One region of the Sodalis sp. RH21 genome, then DNA from elsewhere that is predicted to be linked to it. Evidence: predicted binding sites of a transcription regulator. Region 1 holds the regulator's gene; each other region holds the start of a gene.

What was found. The regulator Fur, encoded in region 1, represses iron uptake genes when iron is present. The targets are predictions, from matches to a motif close to ATAATAATGAGAACNACTATCAA.
Region 2: the regulator Fur is predicted to act here: its motif matches at 1,308-1,330, upstream of bfd (bacterioferritin-associated ferredoxin).
Region 3: the regulator Fur is predicted to act here: its motif matches at 1,506-1,528, upstream of exbB (tol-pal system-associated acyl-CoA thioesterase).

The regions. Positions count from the first base shown of each region.
Region 1 is NZ_CP178732.1:4,201,293-4,204,576, forward strand. It holds gene ybfE (LexA regulated protein) at 1-211, shown strand, start outside; gene fldA (flavodoxin FldA) at 392-907, shown strand; gene fur (ferric iron uptake transcriptional regulator) at 1,235-1,705, shown strand; gene glnS (glutamine--tRNA ligase) at 1,798-3,284, opposite strand, start outside.
Region 2 is NZ_CP178732.1:236,374-239,657, reverse strand. It holds gene ACL2XP_RS01085 (prepilin peptidase) at 1-323, shown strand, start outside; gene bfr (bacterioferritin) at 528-1,007, opposite strand; gene bfd (bacterioferritin-associated ferredoxin) at 1,081-1,275, opposite strand; gene tuf (elongation factor Tu) at 1,444-2,628, opposite strand; gene fusA (elongation factor G) at 2,700-3,284, opposite strand, start outside.
Region 3 is NZ_CP178732.1:470,996-474,279, reverse strand. It holds gene exbD (TonB system transport protein ExbD) at 37-462, opposite strand; gene exbB (tol-pal system-associated acyl-CoA thioesterase) at 467-1,432, opposite strand; gene metC (cystathionine beta-lyase) at 1,730-2,941, shown strand; gene ACL2XP_RS02240 (DedA family protein) at 3,052-3,284, shown strand, end outside.

The DNA.
Region 1 (3,284 bases):
GGATGAGCAGTTGCGCATCAATAAGCGCAACCAGCTGCGCCGGGATAAAGTGCGCGGCCTGCGCCGGGTGGAACTGAAAATCAACGCCCAGGCGGTGGACGCGTTAAACGAACTGGCGGAGCGGCAAAATCTGTCGCGCAGCGAACTGATAGAATTGATTTTACTGGCCGAGCTGGAGCGGCAGCAAAATGCGGCCAAGGGGGGGCAATGACCCCATAGCACCCTTACGCCGCCGGCTGATTCAAGGCTTGCGGCCGCGGGGAGTCTGAATTTGAGACAAAACCCCGGCGGAACGAGTTTCTCCCGCTGTTATGGTCTGCTATTATTGCCCCAGAACCCGAACGAACCGATTGCAGAACATATCCTTAATATTTAAGAGGTTTTCAAATTCATGGCAACTGTAGGCATTTTTTTTGGCAGTGATACCGGCAATACCGAAAATATTGCCAAAATGATCCAAAAGCAACTTGGCGCGGATGTTGCCGAAGTTCATGACATTGCCAAAAGCAGTAAAGAAGACCTGGCGCAGTTCAATACTCTGCTACTGGGTATCCCGACGTGGTATTATGGCGAAGCGCAATGTGATTGGGATGACTTTTTCCCTACCCTGGAAGAGATTGATTTCACTGGCAAAACCGTGGCCCTGTTCGGCTGTGGCGACCAGGAGGATTACGCGGAATATTTTTGTGACGCCATGGGCACCATCCGCGATATCATCGAACCGAACGGCGCGACCATTATCGGCCATTGGCCTACCGCCGGTTACCATTTCGAAGCCTCGAAAGGGCTGGCCGACGACAATCATTTCATCGGCCTGGCCATCGATGAAGATCGCCAACCTGAACTGACCAATGCTCGGGTCGACGGCTGGGTAAAACAGATCAGCGCCGAGCTGAACCTGGGCTGATTCACCGGCTGCCCCGGCAACCACCACGGGCCGTCAGCCGTTATGGCGGCCCGTCGGCCTTGCCGATAAGTTATTCCTGTCGAATTAATAGATACAAGTTTTTAACTTTTAGCCACAAAGCGGTACAATAGCGCAGCGGTTTCACCCTTTTGGTCAAAATGTTGCAGAATGTGCCCTACGAAAAGGGCTATAGTTGTTAACAGGGTGCGGTTTTCATTTTGGACAGGCAGTCCTATAATGAGACGGCGTCACATTTTTCGGGCCGACCGATGTTATAGGCTACATTTGCCTACAATCAGATTTTCAAAGTAACAGGACTATACCCGCATGACTGACAATAATATTGCATTGAAGAAGGCCGGCCTGAAAGTCACCCTTCCCAGACTGAAGATTCTGGAAGTGTTGCAAGATCCGGAATGCCATCACGTCAGTGCGGAGGATCTCTACAAAAAACTGATCGATATGGGCGAGGAGATCGGTTTAGCCACCGTGTACCGGGTACTGAACCAGTTTGACGATGCCGGCATCGTCACCCGCCATAATTTCGAAGGCGGCAAATCGGTTTTTGAACTGACCCAGCAGTATCATCACGATCATCTGATCTGCCTGGATTGCGGCAAAGTGATTGAGTTTCGCGATGAATTTATCGAAGCGCGCCAGCGCGATATCGCCAAAAAACACAATATCAAACTTACCAACCACAGTTTATATCTTTACGGACATTGTGAAGTCGGCAACTGCCGTGAAGACGAAACCCTGCACGACCATAGCGATATGCTTAACGGCGTGAAGGAATAACCCGGGCGTTTCCACCGTAGCCACGTTCCCAGTGGCCAGGCATAAAAAAAACGCTGCCGAAGCAGCGTTGATATCAATTCGCGGCGGCGTCCTCAGACGGCGGTTTTGGTCCAGGTGTCCCGCAGGCCGACGGTGCGGTTAAACACCGGTTTTTCCCGGCTGAAGTAGCGGGTGTCGGCGCAGAAGTAACCTTCGCGTTCAAATTGGAACGGATGGCCGATCTGGGCGTCCAGCACGCTTGCCTCCACGATACCTTGCTTGATCACCAGCGATTCCGGATTAAGCGCCGACAGAAAATCTTCCGCCGCGGCGGGATTCGCCTCGCTGAACAAACGATCGTATAAGCGGAACTCCGCGGCGACGCCGCGGGTAGCCGATACCCAATGGATAACCCCTTTCACCTTGCGCCCATCCGCCGGATCTTTACTTAACGTGTCCGGATCATAAGTGCAATACAAAGCGGTGATTTCACCCTCTTCATCTTTTTGCACGCGTTCGGCCTTGATCACATAGGCATTGCGCAGCCGTACTTCTTTGCCCAGCACCAGCCGCTTGTACTGCTTATTGGCTTCCTCGCGAAAATCCGCCCGATCGATATAAATCTCGCGGCCAAACGCCACCTGGCGATGACCCATTTCCGGTTTATTGGGATGGGTTGGCATGGTCACGGTCTCTTCGTGCCCGACGGGCAGATTTTCGATAATCACCTTGACCGGGTCGATAACCGCCATGGCGCGCGGGGCGCTTTCGTTCAAATCTTCGCGGATACAGGCTTCCAGAGCGGCGATTTCCACGTTGTTATCCTGCTTGGTCACGCCGATGCGACGGCAGAATTCGCGGATCGAGGCGGCGGTATATCCACGGCGGCGCAGGCCGGAAATAGTCGGCATGCGCGGGTCATCCCATCCCTCGACAATATTTTCCGCCACCAACTGGGTCAGCTTGCGCTTGGACATAATGGCGTATTCAAGATTCAGACGCGAAAACTCATATTGGCGCGGGTGGCAGCCAATACTGATGTTATCCAGCACCCAATCATATAAGCGGCGGTTATCCTGGAACTCCAGGGTGCACAGCGAATGGGTAATCCCTTCCAGGGCATCGGAGATGCAGTGGGTAAAATCATACATCGGATAGATGCACCATTTGGTGCCGGTCTGGTGGTGTTCGGCGAACTTGATGCGGTACAGCACCGGGTCGCGCATTACCATAAAGGAGGACGCCATATCGATTTTGGCGCGCAGGCAGGCCGAACCTTCGGCAAACCCACCGTTGCGCATGATGGCGAACAGTGCCAGGTTGTCTTCCACCGGACGATCGCGGAACGGGCTGTTTCTGCCCGGCGAAGTCAGGTTGCCGCGATATTCGCGAATAGCGTCGGGGGACAGCTCGTCCACATAGGCCAGCCCTTTTTTGATCAGCTCCACGGCGTAGTCATGCAACTGGTCAAAATAATCCGATGAATAATGAATATCGCCGCTCCACTCGAACCCCAGCCACTTGACGTCCTGCTTGATCGAATCAACGAATTCGATATCTTCTTTCGCCGGATTGGTATCATCAAAACGCAGGTTGCACT
Region 2 (3,284 bases), 2.0 Mb from region 1:
TAACCCGCGAGCGCGGCATCCCGACGATCTGCGCCTTGGCCGACGGCCTGCTGGGGGCATTGTGCGGCGGCGGCGCACTGCTGCTGCTCAATGGGCTGTTCCGGCGCGTCAAGGGACATGACGGTATCGGCGGAGGCGATATCAAGCTGCTGGCGGGCCTGGGGGCCTGGCTGGGGTGGCGGGTATTGCCGGAATTATGCTGCGGGGCGGCGCTTGCCGGCCTGGCGGGGTGCTGGATGACGCGTTGCGCCGATAGGCACAGGCAGATTGCTTTTGGCCCTTGCCTGGCGTTGGCGGGCTGGTTGATATACATCAGCCCGTAGCCGGCGCCCTGCGCTGTCGCCCGCCGGCGCCTGCTGGCCCAGCGATCGGGCGGCCAACAACTGGCAACAACGTCCGACGACCACAGGTGCGTCAACTACAAGCCGATGCGTGCCATAGTAAAATCAATATACGGGCAGGCGGTTATTTATTATTAAGTATCGGGCCGGGTAACGGAGGCCCGCTGGCTATTCACGCTCAAATCATTACTGCGCGGCATCTTTTAACTGGGACTGGAGATAATTCTGCAGGCCGACCAGCTTAATCAAATCCAATTCGGTTTCGAGGAAATCGATATGATGCTCCTCATCGGCCAGAATTTCGATCAGCAAATCGCGGGAGACATAATCCCTGACGCTATCGGCATAAGCAATGCCCTCGCGGAGATCCTGCGCGCCTTGCAGCTCAAGGTTAAGATCCGAGCGCAGCATTTCTTCCACATTCTGGCCGATATTCAGCGTGCCGAGATCTTGCAGATTTGGCAGCCCTTCCAGAAAAAGAATGCGTTCGATATAACGATCCGCATGCTTCATTTCATCGATGGATTCATGGTACTCAATATCGTTAAGACGAATGAGTCCCCAGTTTTTGAACATACGGGCATGCAGGAAATACTGATTGATGGCTACCAGCTCGTTGCCAAGCAGCTTATTGAGATGGGTAATGATTTGGGCATCGCCTTTCATAATTAACTCCTCCGTTGCGGTAATGTACAGAATATAACCGCGTCAGAGTAAATCAAGGTAATAACCCTACTAATTATGCAATTTTTTCGTAATGTACCAATTGCTGTAATTCGTCTTCCATGATCAGGCGGGCTTTGCAAGCACACTTGCCGCACTTGTTCGCCACCGGAATGATGCTCTTAAGTTCTTGAAAAGTATTCGGTTGATAGCTTCTAACCGCTTTGCGTATGGCCGTATCGCTTACCGCATTACACAAACAAACGTACATTCTTTATACTCATTGAACTAAAACTAAGCATAATTTAAATGAGAACGCTTGTCATTTCAATAGCGGAAGTATAATTGTTTTGTAAATATTGGCAGCAAGGAGCTAAGCGCTTCTTTAGCCAATAAAAAAGGGCGCCGAAGCGCCCCTTTAACCAAAGACCTTGCGGTCTTAAGCGATAACCTTGGCAACCACGCCGGCGCCAACGGTACGGCCGCCTTCGCGGATAGCGAAACGCAGGCCGTCGTCCATCGCGATCGGTGCTATCAGGTTGACAACCATTTTGATGTTGTCGCCTGGCATTACCATTTCCACGCCTTCCGGCAGTTCGATGGTACCGGTCACGTCAGTGGTACGGAAGTAGAACTGGGGACGGTAGCCTTTGAAGAACGGAGTATGGCGGCCGCCTTCATCTTTGCTCAGAATATAAACTTCTGATTCGAACTGGGTATGCGGGTGGATTGAACCCGGTTTTGCCAGTACCTGGCCACGCTCTACGTCGTCACGCTTGGTGCCGCGCAGCAGCACGCCCACGTTTTCACCGGCACGGCCTTCGTCCAGCAGTTTGCGGAACATTTCAACGCCGGTACAGGTGGTTTTGATGGTGGCTTTGATGCCGACGATTTCAACTTCTTCGCCCACTTTAACCACACCGCGCTCTACACGACCGGTCACGACCGTACCGCGGCCGGAGATGGAGAATACGTCTTCGATTGGCAGCAGGAACGGTTTGTCAATCGCACGGACCGGTTCCGGGATGTAGCTGTCCAGGGCTTCGGCCAGTTCGATGATTTTAGACGTCCAGGCTTCGTCGCCTTCCAGTGCTTTCAGCGCTGAACCACGGATTACCGGGGTGTCGTCGCCTGGGAAGTCGTACTGGGACAGAAGTTCACGCACTTCCATTTCAACCAGTTCCAGCAGTTCTTCATCATCAACCATGTCGCATTTGTTCATGAACACGATGATGTAAGGAACGCCTACCTGGCGAGCCAGCAGGATGTGTTCACGGGTTTGCGGCATCGGGCCGTCGGTTGCGGCAACCACCAGGATTGCGCCATCCATCTGGGCGGCGCCGGTGATCATGTTCTTCACATAGTCGGCGTGTCCCGGGCAGTCTACGTGCGCGTAGTGGCGAGCGGGGGTATCGTATTCAACGTGTGACGTGTTGATGGTGATACCACGGGCTTTTTCTTCCGGCGCGTTGTCGATCTGATCGAAAGCACGGGCGCTGCCGCCGTAAGCTTTGGCCAGAACGGTGGTGATGGCGGCGGTCAGGGTCGTTTTACCATGGTCGACGTGGCCGATGGTGCCGACGTTAACGTGCGGTTTTGTGCGTTGAAACTTTTCTTTAGACACGGCTATATTCCTTACTCTTATGCTCCCCCCCATTGGAGAGAGCACGGGATATTAATTGTAGACCCTAAAGCTTATTTATTGGCTTTACGGGCTTCGATAATGGCCTGAGCAACGTTGTTCGGTGCTTCATTGTACTTCAGGAACTCCATGGAGTAAGAAGCACGGCCCTGAGTCTGTGAACGCAGATCTGTAGCATATCCAAACATTTCAGACAAGGGGACCTGCGCACGAACGGTTTTACCGGTCGCGGTGTCTTCCATGCCGTCGATCATACCGCGACGACGGTTCAAGTCACCGATAACGTCACCCATGTAGTCTTCAGGCGTTTCAACTTCAACTTTCATGATAGGTTCCAGCAGAACTGGTTTCGCTTTCATGAAGCCTTCTTTAAACGCCATGGAGCCGGCGATTTTAAAAGCCATTTCCGAGGAGTCGACTTCGTGGTACGAACCATCAAAGGCCGCAACGCGCACGTCGACAATCGGGTAGCCTGCCAGGACGCCGCTTTTCAGCTGTTCCTGGATTCCTTTATCTACCGCGGGCACGTATTCCTTGGGAACCACACCACCAACGATTTCATTAAGGAACTCATAGCCTTTGCCGCCTGGTTCCATCGGTTCGATACGCAACCAGATGTGACCGAACTGACCACGACC
Region 3 (3,284 bases), 2.2 Mb from region 1:
CTGCGGGGGTTATTTGTCGCCGGCGAAAAAAGCGACTTAATGCTGCCCGGCGGCTTCCACGCCGACCAAACCCACTTTGAAATAACCCGCCTTGCGCAGATTATCCATTACCGACATCAGCGTTTCGTAATCCACGCTCTTATCGGCCTGGAAAAAGATGGTGGTCTCTTTATTGCCCTGGGTCTGCTGGTCAAGGGTATTGCCCAGCGTATCCATGGCGATCGGCTGTTCGCCGAGATAAAGCTGCTTATCCCCTTTGACCGACAGGTATATCGGCTTATCCGGGCGCGGCTGCGGCGCGGCGGAGGAGTTGGGCAAATCCACCCGGATATCGACCGTCGCCAGCGGCGCCGCCACCATAAAGATAATCAGCAGCACCAACATGACGTCGATAAACGGCGTCACGTTGATATCATGCATTTCACCGTCGCCGTCGATATCTTCGTTTAAATGCATCGCCATCTGTTTAGCCTACCCGGAATTTAGCAATGGGCTGGGTCGCACGGCGATCGGAACTGGCGGCCAGATCCAAATCGCGGCCAAGCAGCAATAGAATCTGCGCGGCGCAGTCGCCGACCATGGCTTTGTAGCCGGCGATGGTCCGCGCAAAGATATTATAAATCACTACGGCGGGAATAGCCGCAAACAGGCCGATTGCCGTGGCCAGCAGAGCTTCGGCGATACCCGGGGCAACCACCGCCAGGTTAGTGGTCTGGGTATGGGCAATGCCGATAAAGCTGTTCATGATGCCCCATACCGTGCCGAACAACCCGATAAAGGGCGATATGGCGCCAATGGTGGCCAGGAACCCGTTCCCTTTGCCCATCGCCCGGCTGGTGGCCGCGACGCTGCGTTCAAGGCGGAACGCGGTGCGCTCTTTAATGCCATTGCTGTCCGACGATTCGGCCGACAGTTCCAGTTCGTTTTGCGTCTGGGCCAGCAACCGGCCGCCGACGCTATTGGCGGAAAACGACGCGGCGGCGGCGAAAGCCTCATCCAGGTTGCGCACATCTTTCAGCGCGTCCAGCTCGCGGCGCAGACGGCGTTTAGCCGCCATCAGTTCGGCGCTTTTGCCAAAAAACAGCGCCCAGGTGACGATGGATGCGATCAACAAACCAATCATAACCGTCTTCACTACAACGTCGGCATGTTGATACATGCCCCAGACTGATAAATCCATTTGCGCCAGTTGCTGCTGCCCGGGGACGGTCGGCGCCACTTGCGGCAGCATTTGCGGGGCAGCGAGAGCGGTCGCGTTGTCCGGCGCGGCGACGCTCGGCGGGGCGGCCATGGCCGTCCCGGCCAGGCCGAATACAGCCAGACCGAAGAGCAGCAGCGCCGCGGCAAATATTCCGCGCGGCAGTGCGAGTAACGAAAAAACGCGTCCAAGCGCCGGGCGCACAAGGTCCTGGACAAAATTTATGACAGCCATCTTCACGCTGTGCCTCCACCTGATTCTTTACTAAAAAATAATCCAGGGAGAATGATAGCAAACAGGACGGGAATTGATAGTAGTTCTCATTATTATTTGTATCGATAGCGAACCGATTTTGCTTTGCCGTTCCCGGTCTTTTTATGGAAGAATTAATATCGTGTTTAATCATTTCTGCGGCAGCAAAACGTCTGCCGGCGGCGCGCATTCATGCTAACGTAGCAGGGTCCATCCAGGCATGGCTCGGCTTGGGGATCTCCTTAGAAAATACATTTCGTAAAAGGCACAGCGCAGATAATGACGGCAAAAAAAATTGAAACGGCATTGATTACCGCGGGCAGAGATAAGAAATATACCCAGGGTTCAGTGAATGCGGTAATTCAGCGGGCTTCCTCGTTAGTATTTGATTCGGTGCAGGCAAAAAAACAGGCCGCCGCGCAGCGCGCCAACGGCGAACTGTTTTACGGCCGACGCGGGACCCTGACGCATTTCTCCCTGCAGCAAGCCATGGTGGAACTGGAAGGCGGCGCGGGCTGCGCGCTTTATCCCTGCGGCGCGGCGGCGGTGACCAACGCTATCCTTTCTTTTGTGTCGGCCGGCGATCATATTCTGGTTACCGGTTCGGTTTATGAGCCGACCACCGATTTTTGCCGCCATATCCTCGGTAAGCTGAACGTCGCCACCACCTGGTTCGCGCCCACCATCGGCGCGGAAATCGCCGGACTGATCCAGGAAAATACCAAAGTGGTATTTCTGGAGTCTCCCGGGTCGATCACCATGGAGGTGCAGGATATTCCGGCGATCGTCAAAGCCGTACGCGCGATCAATCCCGAGATCGTAATTATGCTGGATAATACCTGGGCAGCCGGGATTCTTCTGCCGGCGCTGGCGCTGGGCGTGGATATCTCCATCCAGGCCGGCACCAAATATATTATCGGCCACTCCGATGCCATGCTGGGTACGGCGGTCGCCAATGCCCGCTGCTGGGACCAACTGCGCGAGCAGTCCTATTTAATGGGGCAAATGGTGGATGCCGATACGGCCTATATGGCGGCCCGCGGCCTGCGCACCCTGGGCGTGCGCCTTAAGCAGCATGCCGAAAACGGCATGCGCGTGGCCGCATGGCTTGCCGAGCGTCCCGAGGTGGCGGTGGTCAATCATCCGGCCCTGCCTGGCTGTAAAGGCCATGAATTTTTTAAACGCGATTTCACCGGCGCCAGCGGCCTGTTCTCTTTTATCTTAAAAGATCGGCTGACGCAGGCCCAGTTGGAGCATTACCTGGATAATTTCGAGCATTTCAGCATGGCCTATTCCTGGGGCGGCTTCGAATCGCTTATTTTAGCCAATCAACCCGAAGAAATCGCGGCCATCCGGCCTGCCGGCGGAGTGGATTTTACCGGCACCCTGGTGAGAATTCATGTCGGCCTGGAAAATACCGACGATCTGATCGCCGATCTGGCCGCCGGGTTCGCCCGCATTCAAGCCGCCGGCGCGGTTAATCGCCGATAATGCCAAACCGGTCTAAAATAGTTAATAAAATTGTTCAATTGCGTTCGCGATCGAGGACAGCCCGGAATATCGGCGCTAAGCTGTCAATAAAATGAGATGAGCAGGTTGAGATGAGCGTATTACATGAGATTGTCCGCGCACTTTGGCAACAGGATTTTGCCGCATTGGCGCATCCGCGGGTGATCTGGATTGTCTATTGTGTGATGTTCATTACGCTATTTCTGGAAAACGGTTTATTACCCGCCTCTTTTCTACCGGGCGACAGCCTGCTGCTGCTCTCAGGCGCCATGGTGGCCAAAGGGGTGATGGGTTTTTTCCCCACGCTGATCATACTGACCGTGGC